DNA from 2 places in the Companilactobacillus sp. FL22-1 genome. Region 2 is predicted to be linked to the other one. Evidence: predicted binding sites of a transcription regulator. Region 2 holds the regulator's gene; the other holds the start of a gene.

Region 1 (7,598 bases), on a different contig from region 2:
AAGTCTTTGCAAAAAAGGGTAGCGAATATCAATATCTTGATGATTCCGTTAATAAATTCGTCAGTATCAAACGCTTGGCTGAGATGATGCAGATCATTGGCTTTAAGGAGATAACAGTTGACGATTTGATGTTGAAAGCTGCCGCAATTCATTCAGCTTATAAATAAGACAAAAAAAGAACACCCGGGGAAGGTGTTCTTTTAATTTTTTAGGGGATTAAATATATATGTTATAGGGGGGATGAGATGAGATTTACTTATCTCTCATCTACAAGTAATACTATACTTGATAAGTGTGAACCAAATATTTTGAAAATGTGAAGAAATTATGAATTTTGATTTCTTTCATAAAAAAGTAAATAATTTACTTTGTAGCAAGCTAACAATTTTAATTTGAGGTGAAAACCATGGCAAATATCCGTGATGTAGCAAAACTTTCTGGACATTCAGTCTCTACTGTCTCACGAGTGATCAATCATCAGAGTTATGTAGCTGACAATACGCGCAAGGATATTTTATCGGCAATGAAACAACTAGATTATCATCCCAATGACGTGGCAAGAGCCTTGAGTATTGGGAAGACTTATCAGGTTGGAGTAGTCTTGCCTTACATTGATATTCCGTACTTCCAACGCTTAGTTTCGGCCATCACCAAAGTGGCTTTTAAAGAAAATTATCAAGTGACTCTATTGCCATCGGATTATAACGAAAAAAATGAAATAAAGTATCTAGAAATGTTGAAGCACCGCTCCTTTGATGGCTTGATTTTTACTTCTAGAACCATTTCCTTTGAAAAAATTCTTGAGTATAGTCAATATGGCACAATTACTTGTTGTGAAGATACGTTCAACTATCCCATTTCCTGTGCATATACTGACCGTAGAGAATCATATATGAAAGTTTTTGACTTATTGAAGAGATTAAAATTTCAACATATCGGCGTTACACTGAGTCGTAGTGCTAAATATAGCCAATCGACTAAGCAGACTAGTTCAGCTTTTAAAGAAATATTTGGACACGAAATCCCTAAAGAGGACTTATATATGGGTGCTTCTAATTATAGCGATGGTATTAAGGCCGCTAAGTCATTATTGCAAAGCGATTCAAAAATTCAAGTGATTTTTGCCAATAGTGATCAAGTTGCCGCCGGCATTTTACAACAATTAAAATTAATGAAGGTTGATATTCCGGTTATCGGACAAGAAGATTTTGATTACAGTCGCTTATTGAACTTTTCCACTATCGATCACAAACTAACCGAAATTGGCGAATATGCCTTTTGGTCACTTTTTGCAGATGGTATCGTCAAAAAGTCAATCCCGTCAGAGTTCATTTTGAGAGGGACTTTAATAAAATAAAAAAGAATCGATCATGAATTATTAATTCACGTCGATTCTTTTTAGTCACGAGACTGTTTTAACGCAGCCTCTTTTTTAGGGGATTGAATCTGTTTTGTAGGGGAGAAAGAATAGAAGAAACAAGTTCTATCCTGGTTTTATAACGAGCGGCTTATCATAAAAAGTTGTTAGTTTAATTTAAAAATGTAAGTGTATCTTAGATACCAATAGATAAGTCTTTTTTATTATATAAATTCTTTAGTCCTTTGTAGCTAAACGCTACATCCCATGAGAGTGGAAAAATTCCACTCTGCATTTAATAGTATAGCTTATTTTTAGTCCAACTACTACTGATAGAAGTCTAAAAACATAAAAAAACACCTCGGGGAAAGGTGTTTTAATTTAGGGGATTAAATATATATGTTATAGGGGGTGAGAAAAGGGATTAGGGATATCTCTTATCTACAAGTAATATAATACTCAATATATATTAATTAATTATTTGTAAAATGTGAAGATTTTGTGAAATCCTCTGTCAAAAGTAACTAAAAACCCGGTGATTCCAATCATAGAACCATCGGGCTTTTAGAAAAAATCAACGTTCAGTTAGTCAATATCTACGTGATGACCAGATTCGACTTTGTTTTCAAGCTTTGGCAAATTGATCTTCAAAACACCTTTGTCATATGTAGCTTTAATGTTGTTTGAATCAACTGCTGGCAAGTGATATTGTCTCGTGAAACGACCACTAGAACGTTCGCTCATGATCATATCGCCGTTTTTATCGTTATGGTCATTGAAGCTATCACGGTGTCCACTGACCGTCAAAACATTATTTTCATAGTTAATATCAATATCTTTCTTATCGAAAGCTGGCATATCTACATGGACTTGATAATCTTTATCAGTTTCCTTAATATCTGTTTTTAGAGTTGAATCTTCAGGGAAATTGTTGTCAAATATTGATGGAAAACTATTCATCCAAGAATCATTGTTAAACCAATTTCTCATCAAATTGTTACGATCCATAATTTCATTTGTCATACTACGTTACTTCCTTTCCCTTCATTACAAGTATATTATAGGTCGTGAGGGAACAAGAGTTCAAGAATTTAGCACTCTTAATTGATTAGTGCTAATTATTGGAATTTGGAAATGAATAGTTTAATTCGTGTGATACAATAAATTTTATAAAAGAAGGCTAGTGAAATGACTCAATTAATTATGAAGCGGATATATGATAAGGAATTACCGACAGGCTATCGTGTTTTGGTGGATCGCTTATGGCCTCGAGGAATGTCTAAAGTTCGAGCAGATTTGGACCTTTGGGCTAAAGAAATCGCTCCCTCAGCAGATTTACGCAAGTGGTTTGGTCATGATCCCGATAAATATGAGGAGTTCAAGAGTAAATATTTAGCAGAAATTAATACGAATTCATATACACCAGAGTTTTTAACAAGCATCAAAACGGCTTTAAAGGATCAGGATGTTCTTATACTGTATAGTGCCAAAGATCAAGAACATAATGATGCCGTAGTTTTAATGGAATATCTAAAATCTAAAGTATAAAAGTTGTAGATTGGGTTGGCTAAAAATATGGAAGAATTTGACTTACAATCTTTATTATCGAGCAACGAAAAAATGTTGATTAGATTACTGCAATCTTATGCACAGACCAGCAACATTGCGGTTTTTATCTTGGGGAATGATGATCACTTGCGTGCTGGAATTTTTGGCGAATTGGCAGAAGGCAATAATTTAGTAAAGATGAACCAATTGGCTGATTTATCTAAGTTGAGTGTCAATAAATATAAATATAATATTGAATACGCTGATGCACCGTTGCGGATAGCATCCATCAATCAACGAGTTGGTAAAGTTTGTGTTGCCAAAGATATCAAAAAAGGTACGGGAGCAGAACACGTAGCAGTTATGCAACAGCTGCAAAGTCATGCCACTTTTTTGAAAATGTTAACAGAAGACTTTTCTAAAATGATCATCCAAAATCGAGGGATCGATAATTTTATTATTAAGTATTCCCTGGATGTTAATAACGCTATTGATGAATTACAAGACAATGAAGGGCATGCTTTGCAACAGATCAAAGTAATGTCGACATCTAATACTTCGATCATTTCAGCGATTGAATACATCGATAATAACTTGAATAAACGGTTAACGCTTGATCAAGTTTCGAGTAAGGTCTATTTATCAGATTACTATTTCAGTAAACTCTTTAAACGGGAAACAGGGCTGAGTTTTTCAGTTTATTTGAATGCCCGGAAGATCCAAAAAGCAATGCTCTTACTTCGAGAGTCAGAAAAAAGTATCAATGAAATTTCGGATGCTTTAGGTTTTACACGTCTAAGTTACTTTAGTCAGACTTTTAAAAAATATACCGGCATTGCGCCCACGAAGTACAGAACTGAAAATGATAAAAAGTAGTTCTAAATGAAGATTGTGGAGTGAACCCACTTAGTTTGGAGATAAACCAAACTAAGTGGTTTTTTTGTGACGAATTTACATTTGAAGGGCAACATAGAAGAGAATACAAAACATAGCGAGTAGGGCAACCTTGTGAACATAAGATGAACAATTGTTTATAAATAATATACAAAATGACTTTTTTCATGAAAACAATTGTAGTAGACTTGAGACTTAATGTAATCGTACTACGTAGTTTTAAGGAGAGAGTTTCATGAAAAATGTCTTTAAGAAGGAATCCGTCGATACATATTTGAAGGCCGACTCCAGATTGACAAAGAGTCTCGGTGCTAGAGATTTGTTGGCCCTAGGAATTGGCGCGGTAATTGGGACTGGTATTTTTATTTTGCCGGGACACGAAGCAGCTTTGCACGCTGGACCTGCAGTGACGATTGCTTTTTTGATTGCTGCCATCGTTTCTGGATTAGTAGGAATGGCGTATGCTGAATTTTCTTCAGCGATGCCAGTAGCGGGATCGGCCTATTCTTTTGGCGCAGTTATTTATGGAGAAATTGTCGGCTGGGTACTGGGCTGGGCTTTGATTCTTGAATACTTTTTGACAGTTTCAGCGGAAGCAGTTGGATTCGCATCGTATTTCAATAATAATATCCTGGGAGCTTTTGGAGTCCATATGCCCAAGTTCCTTGCAGCTGGTCCTTTGGAAGGTGGCGGTATCAACTTATCGGCAACTTTGATTGTTTTATTGATTGCTGCCATTATTTTGAAAGGCGCTAGTCTCTCTAAAAAAGTTGAAAATGTGGCTGTTTTGATCAAGGTTGCAATTATTATTCTATTTATTGTCGTTGGGGCCTTTTATATCAAAACTAGTAATTACGTTCCTTTCTATCCCAAGCAGTTTCATACTGAACCTTTTGGAATGGGTGGAATCTCAACTGCAACGGCCACAGTTTTCTTTGCTTTTGTCGGTTTTGATGCTTTAGCTGCCAATTCAGCGGAAACAATCAATCCGAAAAAAGATGTCGTACGTGGAGTTTTGGGCACAGTCGTTGTCGCAGTTATTTTATATGTCGGTTTCTCATTTGTCCTGACTGGAATCGTTAATTATAAAGATTTAAATGTTGACGATCCGGCGGCCTATGCTTTGAAGGTGGTTCATTTGGACACTTGGAATAAATTGATCACCATTGGAGCTTTAGTGGGGATTTTTACCTCACTGTTAACGATGTTCTTCGGTGGTTCGCGTTTAGTTTATGCATTAGGCCGTGATGGTTTATTGCCTGAGAAGATGGGAGAAGTTGATGAAAAGTTTTCCGTACCTCGAAACGCCATTATCGTGGCGACAGTTGTCCAAGCATTCTTTGCTGGATTAGTGCCTTTGACTGAATTGACATCTTTGATTAACGCTGGAACGTTATTAGCCTTTGTCTTCATTTCCTTTGGAATAATTCCCTTGAGAAAACGTAAGGATATACCTAATGATGGTTTCAAAATGCCTTGGTTCCCAGTCTTACCAATTTTTGCTGGGCTGGCTAGTTTGTATTTCCTATTGATGTTACCAACTATTTCCAAAATCAGTGTTGGCTTGTGGATCACGATTGGAATCATTGTCTACTTTATCTATGGTTTGAGACATTCAAAATTACAAAATAAAAAATAGCCTCTGCGGAGACTATTTTTTTTTGCTCTTAGGAGCACGATTATTATTAATTTGGTGAATTATCAAAGTTATGACTATAGCGGCAATTAAAACACCAACGAAAACTAAGTTAGGTATTTCGATATCAATTGCTGGAATAGATAAGAATAATTTGATTGAGATGAAAAGAATCAAGAAGTACGCCATACCGTTTAATTCAGGAATACGACGCATCAAGCCCATAATCATTTCGGCGATTCCTCTCATGGCTAGGATACCGATCATGCCACCAATCAGCACGATTACGGGGTTACTAGATACAGCCAATGAAGCTAGAACTGAATCAATTGAAAAGACGATATCCATCAATTCAATCGAGATAACGACTTGCCAAAAGCGGGAGATATGTAGATGACGCTCTAAAGCATTGTCCTTATGTTCTTTTTTTGTAGCGCCATTAGTCTGACGTTTTTTGGAGAAGAAGAAGTGACTCAAGAACAGATAGAAAAGATAACCTGCTCCGAGAACTTTGATCCACCAAAAATTAATTAGATAAACTCCGATTCCGATAACTAAGAACCGAAAAATATAGGCTCCTAAAAGTCCATAAAAAAGTGATTTTTCCTGTTCGACTTTCGTTGGCAACGACTGCGTTTGTGCAGCCAAGACGACAGCGTTGTCCACTGATAGCATGCATTCCATGACTACCAAAGACAGAATAACTAGCCAATCTTCCCCCGACTCGATAACGGTTGCCCAATTATGGAGATCAAAGAATGGCCCATACATATTTACAATTGCATTCAATCAATATTCCTTGCTTTCTATTTGTTTTCCTAAACTGATAATAACAGATTGCTTTTAAGATTTACACAAAAAATATGAAAAGCAAATATCCCCATATTACATGTGAAAACTCCAAAAAGTAGGATTGATGTTGGAATCGTAATCAGAAATTGTTTGTCCAATCGTTTTGATTCCGGTCTCTATCTGGCTTTGATCGACTTGAGAAATGCTTAAACGTAATAGAGAAATATTCTTTTGTAACGGTAAAAACATCCGTGAAACGTCATCAACGAGGATATTCTTTTGAGCAAGCTGTTGCGTCAAGATAGTAGAGTTGATGCCGCGAGGTAACTTGATCGAAGTGTAAAATCCGGTTTGGGGATGATTGATCGTTGCGCCATTTGGTAAGTATCGATCGGCAACGTCCAGTAAAGTGGACATTTTTTTTGCGTAGAGTTGCTTGATATTTTTTAGGTGGACTGTAAACATCCCATTTTCCATAAAAGTGGCCAAGGTGGCTTGAGAAAGAGTGGAGGTGTAAGAATCTAAATATGATTTGTACTCCAAAAAAGCTGGAATCAGCACTTCTGGAACCACGATAGCGGCGATACGTAAACTGGGCAAGAATATTTTAGAGAAACTCTTCAAGTAGATAACCCGACCATTTGGAGAATCTGAGAAGAGTGGGTCACGTTTAGAGATTTGATCAATATCACCCAAATAATCGTCCTCAACCAAGTAGACATCGTATTTTTCAGCTAAATTTAACAGTTTTTGTTTTTCCTTTTTTGAATAGGAGTGTCCTAATGGATTTTGGAACCGACTCATAAGGTAGAAAAATTTTATTTCGTCATTTTTAAAGATTGATTCCAGACGTTTGAAATCAATTTCGTCGTTACTGATATCGATTCCGAGGATCTTACGGTTCGTTAGTTTAGCCGCGTGCAATATCCCGGAATAAGTCGGTTGTTCAACTAAGATATTTTCACGACCATTAGGAAAGGGCATATTCAGCAAAATATTGACAGCTTGTTGCGCACCCGAAGTTATGATCAGACGATCTAAAGATGTGAAGACTTGTTGAGTTTGCAAATAACGTTGAACTTGTTGCCGTAGCGATAATAAGCCTGTGGGTTCACCATAAGAAAGAATCTCCTTGGGATGATTAGCAATAATTTGATTGTAGCAGTGAGCGAGATTGGCAAAACTAAAGAATGATAAGTCAGGGCCAGCAGTTAGAAAGTCGATTTTTTGAGTTGGTTTCGCTGGTTCAAAGGAATTTTCAGTTACAAAGAAGCCCTTTTGAGGGATCGAGTAAATTAAATGTTCGCTTTCTAAAGCCGCTAAGGCTTTGATCACAGTGGTCTTACTGACAGAAAATTGTTGAGCTAAACG
Region 2 (7,598 bases):
TTTGACCGCTCACCTCGCACAGTTTACCAACATGAGAAAAATTTTAAATATTTATCAACCATGTCCAGAAAAGCTGAATTAGTTGAGCAATTAGGTGTAGATGCACTTTATTTTGTCGAATTCAGCGATGATTTTGCCCATTTAGAGCCCCAGGCCTTTGTGGACCAGTATATGCTCGGATTGAAAGCTAAGTATGTTGTAGCAGGTTTTGATTATACGTATGGCAAAAAAGACCGTGCTAATATGAAAACCTTGCCTGACTTTGCTCAAGGACGATTTGAAACAGTTACGGTTCCTGAACAATTGATCGATGGGAAAAAGATCGGCTCGACATCTATTAAGAGTTTCATTGAAAGTGGGCAAATTGACGCAGCTAATCAATTTTTAGGTTACCGTTATCAGAATCAAGGGGTTATCATCCATGGCTTGCAACGAGGCCGTCAATTAGGTTTTCCAACCGCTAACTTGGAAATTTCAGGTCCACAGTTAGTGCCAAAAATTGGCGTCTATGCCACGAGAATTAAAGTGGCTGGCCATTGGTATCAGGCGATGACCTCGGTGGGATACAATGTCACCTTTAAAGAAAATACGGGCGTGACAATCGAGACGAATATCTTTGACTTTGATCAAGATATTTATGGCCAAAAAGTTGAGCTCGAATGGGTAAAATATCTGCGTGGCGAAGTAAAGTTTGAAAACGCTGAGGGTCTTGTTAAACAATTGAAACTAGATCAAACCAATTCTATCCAGGCTTTGCAGATTGATTGAAATAATCAAAAGGTCCTCTGATTCTAAATTGAACCAGAGGTTTTTTATTGGGATGAGATGCTATTTCTTTCTAAATCATTTACGGTTGAAAATAATTTGTGAAATAATTGCGAAAAATGAGCGTGCATACTTGACACTATTAGGATAGATTGTTATATTTTACATTGTTAGCACTCAGGTACGAATAGTGCTAAAAAGGAGGACGGTATAATGCTATCACAACGTCAAGATGCAATCTTGAGAGAAGTCGTGCGCATATTTACAGATACCGGCCAGCCGGTTGGTTCGAAGACATTGATGAATGAACTACCTTTTCATGTAAGTTCTGCGACAATCAGAAACGAAATGGCAGTACTTGAAGAAGTAGGTTATCTCGAGAAGACCCATCTTTCTTCGGGTAGAATTCCTTCAGCAATGGGATATCGCTATTATCTGGATCACTTAGTTCAACCAACAAGCGTTCCATCAGATATTGCGAAAAGAATTGACGAAGATTTTGGTAAAACATATCACCAGATTGATGATATCATCGAACAATCTGCCAAAATTTTATCTCATCTGACCAGTTACACAGCAATCACATTAGGTCCAGAGAGCAGTTCGATCCTCTTAACAGGATTTAGAATCGTGCCTTTGAATCCACATCAACTTATGGCTATTATTGTCACAAGTGATAATAATGTTGAGAATAATATTTATACAATTGATGATGATTTTGATACTTCGATAATTGAAAAGATTGTCAATATCGTCAATGATAAGTTAGTGGGTCAGCCTTTACCTAAAGTTATCCAGATGCTTCACAATGATGTTCCAGCCATACTTTCGGAATACATGTATTCGACTGATGGTTTGTTGGACATGATGGATCAGCTTTTCAAGAAGGCCGGTTCAGAGAAGTATTACGTTGACGGACAGTTGAATCTTTTGAATTACGCTGATAATGCTGATTTATCGCAAGTTCAGTCGTTGTTCTCGATCATCAATCAGAGTAATGACTTGCGGAAGTTGATCGATCCAAGTATTACTGATGACGGTATTCGAGTGCGGTTAGGTAGTGAATTAGGCAGCGATGCTTTGAAGAACTACAGTATCATTACCGCTAATTACGATGTCGGTCATCATGGTAAAGGGGTTATTGCCCTGTTAGGTCCAACCACGATGCATTATTCACAATTAATTGGTTTACTCGGAGAGTTCAGAGTAGAATTAGCCAAACGACTAATTGATTATTATTCAAGGTATGATGATTCTTGAAATTTTAGGAGGAAGTAATGGCAGACAAAGAAAAAGATCAAGATTTGAAGACTTCTAAAGAAGAAGCAACCCAAACAAAGCAACCAGCTGAAGATAAGTCCAAAAAGGAAGCAGCTAAAAAAGTTGATCCTAAGGATAAAGAAATTGCTGATCTCAAACAGAAGAGCTCTGATTTAGAGGATAATCTTTTGAGAAGTCAAGCTGAAATGCAAAATATGACTAAGCGTCATAATAAGGAAGTCGCTGACATCCTGAAGTATGACGGTCAAAAATTGGCAACAGAGATTCTTCCCGTTTTGGACAATCTTGAACGTGCGCTTCAAGTTGAAGCTGACGACGATGCCAGCAAGCAATTGAAGAAGGGCATTGAGATGGTACATGAACACATGGTCAAAGCCTTAGAAAATAACCATGTAACGGCGATTGACAATGAGGGTGAGAAGTTTGATCCAACTTTGAGTCAAGCTGTTCAAACTGTACCAGCCGATGATAAGCATGCAAAAGACACAGTCGTTTCGGTGCTTCAAAAGGGTTATAAATTAGAAGATCGTGTACTCCGTCCTGCAATGGTCGTTGTCGCACAATAAAAAATTTGTTAATTAATTAAAAAAATAAAAGAGGTTTAGGTTTATGTCTAAAGTTATTGGTATTGATTTAGGTACTACAAACTCTGCTGTAGCCGTTCTTGAAGGTGGCTCACCAAAGATTATTACAAATCCCGAGGGTGCTAGAACAACACCATCTGTTGTTGCTTTTAAAGATGGTGAAATCCAAGTTGGTGAAGTTGCAAAGCGTCAAGCAATCACTAACCCAGATACTGTTTCATCAATCAAGCGTCACATGGGTGAAGCTGGCTACAAAGTAACAGTTGCTGGCAAGTCTTACACACCACAAGAAATCTCAGCATTTATTTTGCAACACATCAAGAAGTTCTCTGAAGATTACTTAGGTGAAAAAGTTACTGATGCTGTTATCACAGTTCCAGCTTACTTTAATGATTCACAAAGACAAGCAACTAAAGATGCTGGTAAGATCGCTGGCTTGAATGTTCAACGTATCGTTAACGAACCAACAGCTTCTGCTCTTGCTTATGGTCTTGACAATGACAAGGGTGATGAAAAGATCCTTGTTTATGACCTTGGTGGTGGTACATTTGATGTTTCTGTACTTCAATTAGGCGATGGCGTCTTCGAAGTACTTTCAACAAATGGTGATACACACCTTGGTGGTGATGACTTTGACCAAAAGATCATCGATTGGTTAGTTGCTCAATTTAAAGAAAAGAATGGCGTTGATCTATCTCAAGACAAGATGGCTCTACAACGTTTGAAGGATGCCGCTGAAAAAGCTAAGAAGGACTTGTCAGGTGTTGCTCAAACATCAATCAGTCTTCCATTTATTTCATCTGGTGCTAATGGCCCACTTCACTTGGAAGAAACTTTGACACGTGCTAAGTTTGACGAATTGACATCAGACCTTGTTGAAAGAACTAAGATCCCTGTTGACAATGCTTTGAAGGATGCCAACTTGACAAATTCTGACATTGACAAAGTTATCTTAAATGGTGGTTCAACACGTATCCCTGCTGTTCAAGATGCAGTTGCTAAGTGGACTGGCAAGACACCTGACCACTCAATCAACCCTGATGAAGCCGTTGCTTTGGGTGCTGCTATCCAAGGTGGTGTTATCTCTGGTGATGTTAAAGACGTTGTTCTACTTGATGTTACACCACTATCACTTGGTATCGAAACAATGGGTGGCGTCTTCACTAAGTTGATCGATAGAAATACAACTATCCCAACAAGCAAGTCACAAGTCTTCTCAACTGCTGCTGATAACCAAAGCGCCGTTGATATCCACGTTCTTCAAGGTGAACGTCCAATGGCTGCTGACAACAAGACTTTGGGTCGTTTCCAATTAACAGATATTCCTGCAGCTCCTCGTGGCGTACCACAAATCCAAGTTACTTTCGATATTGATAAGAACGGTATTGTTAACGTATCAGCTAAGGATATGGGTACTAACAAGGAACAAAAGATCACTATCAAGAGTTCATCAGGCTTGAGCGATGAAGAAATCGACAAGATGATGAAAGAAGCTAAGGAACACGAAGAAGAAGATAACAAACGTAAGGAAGAAGTCGATGTTAAGAACGATGTTGAACAAACATTATTCGCAACTGACAAGACTCTAAAAGACGTTAAAGGTAAAGTTTCTGACGATGAAATCAAGAAAGCCCAAGATGCTCGTGATGCTTTGAAGAAAGCTCAAGATTCAGGCGACCTTGAAGACATGAAGAAGAAACGGGATGACTTGAATAAGATCGTTCAAGACTTATCAGTTAAACTTTATCAACAAGCACAAGAGGCTCAACAAGCTAACGGTGCAAACAATGACGGTAACAACAACTCAACTGATGGTAAGAAGTCAGGCGATGACAATACCGTTGATGGCGACTTCTCTGAAGTAGATCCTGATAAAGACAAGAAATAATTGTGATAAAGAGCAGTGGTTTAATTACTAAAACCAGTTATGGTATAGTAAAAACATAGCTGCTCTTTTGAGCGTTAAATAGGAATAGGATTTAACTCTTATTATATAAAGGTGATTTAATGGCAGATAAAAATCCATATGACGTACTTGGCGTTGATAAAAACGCTTCTGATGACGAAATAAGAAAGGCATTCCGGAAACTATCTAAGAAGTATCATCCTGACTTGAATAAAGCCCCTGATGCTGAAGAGAAGTTTAAGGAAGTCAATGCAGCCTACGAATTATTAAAAGATCCGCAAAAACGTGCTCAATATGATCAATATGGTTCTGCCGGTATGAATGGTGGTCAAGGCGGATTTGGCGGCTTCGGAGGAGGAGCTGGAGATCAATTCGGTGGTTTCGAAGATATCTTTAGCCAATTCTTCGGCGGTGGCGGTGCTACTCGTTCAAACCCTAATGCCCCAAGACAAGGTTCAGACTTACAGTATCGTATGGACTTGACGTTTGAAGAAGGTGTCTTTGGTAAGAAGACTAATATTTCCTATAATCGTGAAGAAGAATGTGGTACTTGTGGTGGTTCTGGAGCTAAACCCGGAACTCATCCCGAAACATGTTCAAAATGTCACGGTTCAGGTTATGTTGAGGTTGATCGTCAAACTCCACTTGGTCGTATGCGTACTAGAGTTGTCTGTGATGTCTGCAACGGTACTGGTAAAGAAATCAAAGAAAAATGTAACGTTTGCCACGGCTCAGGTAAGGTAAATGAAAAGCATGAACTTAAAGTTACTGTACCGGCAGGAGTTGAAGATGGCCAACAAATGCGTTTAGAGGGTCAAGGTGAGGCTGGAACTAACGGTGGACCTTATGGTGATTTGTACATCGTCTTCCACGTTGCACCAAGTAAGGAATTTAGACGTGATGGTTCAACCATCTACGCTTCAGTAAACATCAGTTTCCCACAAGCAGCTTTAGGAGACGAAATCAAAGTTAATACAGTTCATGGCCCAGTCAATTTGACTGTCCCAAGTGGAACTCAAACCGGAACGACCTTTAGATTGCGTGGGAAAGGTGCTCCAGTTTTGAATAGCAAGAGTATCGGTGATGAAAAAGTTACCGTCAACATTGTGACACCTAGAAAACTTTCTAGTGAACAAAGAAGTGCTTTGAAGGACTTTGCAGCTGCTGGTGGTGACAAAGTTAAAGAAAAAGATAGTAACTTTTTCAATAAAGTAAGAGACGCTTTTAAAGGCGAATAGTAAAAAAGAAGAGGCATAGGCTTCTTCTTTTTTGTTGTCTAGAACAAGAGCGTACAATAGTGTAAAATAGACTGAATGAGAAAAACTCTAAAAGTGGTTTGACCCAACCAAAAACTTAGAGCTGAAAATTTCTGATAGAAGGGAATAATTTATGGATTTAGATCTCGATAAGTTAAAAGAAAGACAAAAAAGAATTCGTAATTTTTCTATCGTAGCGCATATTGATCATGGTAAATCAACGATTGCCGATCGAATTTTGGAAAGAACCAAAACCGTTTCAAAACGTGAGATGAAAGCCCAAATTTTGGATGATATGGATTTGGAGCGTGAACGTGGAATTACAATTAAATTAAATGCTGTTGAGCTTGAGTATGAGGCCAAAGATGGTAAGACTTATATCTTTCATCTGATCGATACGCCAGGACACGTGGATTTCTCCTATGAGGTTTCCCGTTCTTTAGCAGCTTGTGAAGGAGCTTTATTAGTAGTTGATGCTGCCCAAGGCGTTGAAGCTCAAACTTTAGCAAACGCTTATTTAGCCATTGATAACGACCTAGAGATCGTACCAGTGATCAATAAGATCGATTTGCCATCAGCTCAGCCAGATGTTGTTAAAGAAGAAATCGAAGAAATGATCGGAATTGACGCTGAGTCTTCTGTCATGATGAGTGCTAAGACCGGTGTTGGTGTCGATGAATTATTGGAAAGAATCGTTTCAGATGTGCCAGCTCCAGAAGGTGACCTTGATAAACCGCTCAAAGCCTTGATCTTTGATTCAGTTTATGACAGCTATCGTGGCGTTGTGTTAGACGTACGTGTTCGAGAAGGCGTTGTTAAGGTCGGAGACACGATTGAATTGATGAGTAATAAGAAGACCTTTGAAGTAACCGAAGTCGGTGTAATGTCTCCTAAGGCCGTCACACGTGATTACTTGATGGCTGGTGATGTTGGCTATATTACCGCCTCAATCAAGACCGTTAAGGATACGCAAGTTGGTGATACAGTCACTTTGGCTGACAATCCAACTGACGAACCTTTGACTGGTTATCGAAAGAGTACACCAATGGTATACGCTGGACTTTATCCAGTCGATAATGCCAAGTATGAAGATTTACATGAAGCTTTGGACAAATTGCAACTAAATGATGCGGCACTGGAATATGAACCAGAAACTTCTCAAGCCCTAGGTTTTGGTTTCCGGGTTGGTTTCTTAGGCTTATTGCATATGGATGTTGTTCAGGAACGTTTGGAACGTGATTTTGATCTTGATTTGATCACGACTTCACCATCGGTGGATTATCATGTTACAAAGACTGACGGTGAGGAGATCATCGTTGATAACCCAGCTGAATTGCCCGATGCAACTGACATTAAGGAAATCCGGGAACCATTCGTTAGAGCTGAGATAATGGTCCCTGAAGACTATGTTGGTCCAGTGATGGAACTTTGCCAAAGAAAACGTGGCGAGTTCGTAACGATGGATTATTTGGATAAGTATCGAGTCAATGTGATCTACAAGTTGCCATTGCTAGAAATTATTTTTGATTTCTTCGATGATTTGAAGTCAAATACTAAAGGCTATGCCTCACTTGATTATGACGTCGATGATTATGAACCAAGTGAATTGGTTAAGATGGATATCTTGTTGAACGGCGAACCGGTCGATGCCTTGAGTTTCATCGTCCATAAAGATTTTGCTCAAAAACGTGGCCGTGACATCGTAGCTCGTTTGAAAGAAGTAATTCCTCGTCAAATGTTTGAGATTCCAATTCAAGCTGCAATTGGCAATAAGATCGTGGCCCGTTCAAACGTGAAGGCTTATCG

The links. Region 2 encodes HrcA, which represses chaperone genes, less so after heat shock. Its sites were predicted from a motif close to TTAGCACTCNNNNNNNNNGAGTGCTAA; they were not measured.
Region 1: a site for HrcA is predicted at 2,449-2,475, ahead of ACG72T_RS00920 (Hsp20/alpha crystallin family protein). Genes of this name have one in related genera too.

Annotation. Positions count from the first base shown of each region.
Region 1 covers NZ_JBINJY010000001.1:191,826-199,423, reverse strand. Annotated here, with positions in the region: gene ubiE (bifunctional demethylmenaquinone methyltransferase/2-methoxy-6-polyprenyl-1,4-benzoquinol methylase UbiE) at 1-167, shown strand, start outside; gene ACG72T_RS00925 (LacI family DNA-binding transcriptional regulator) at 407-1,357, shown strand; gene ACG72T_RS00920 (Hsp20/alpha crystallin family protein) at 1,943-2,380, opposite strand; gene ACG72T_RS00915 (DUF488 domain-containing protein) at 2,546-2,905, shown strand; gene ACG72T_RS00910 (helix-turn-helix transcriptional regulator) at 2,933-3,781, shown strand; gene ACG72T_RS00905 (APC family permease) at 4,035-5,438, shown strand; gene ACG72T_RS00900 (TerC family protein) at 5,451-6,224, opposite strand; gene ACG72T_RS00895 (PLP-dependent aminotransferase family protein) at 6,321-7,598, opposite strand, start outside.
Region 2 covers NZ_JBINJY010000002.1:163,288-170,885, forward strand. Annotated here, with positions in the region: gene ribF (riboflavin biosynthesis protein RibF) at 1-768, shown strand, start outside; gene hrcA (heat-inducible transcriptional repressor HrcA) at 979-2,025, shown strand; gene grpE (nucleotide exchange factor GrpE) at 2,043-2,612, shown strand; gene dnaK (molecular chaperone DnaK) at 2,656-4,518, shown strand; gene dnaJ (molecular chaperone DnaJ) at 4,638-5,774, shown strand; gene lepA (translation elongation factor 4) at 5,926-7,598, shown strand, end outside.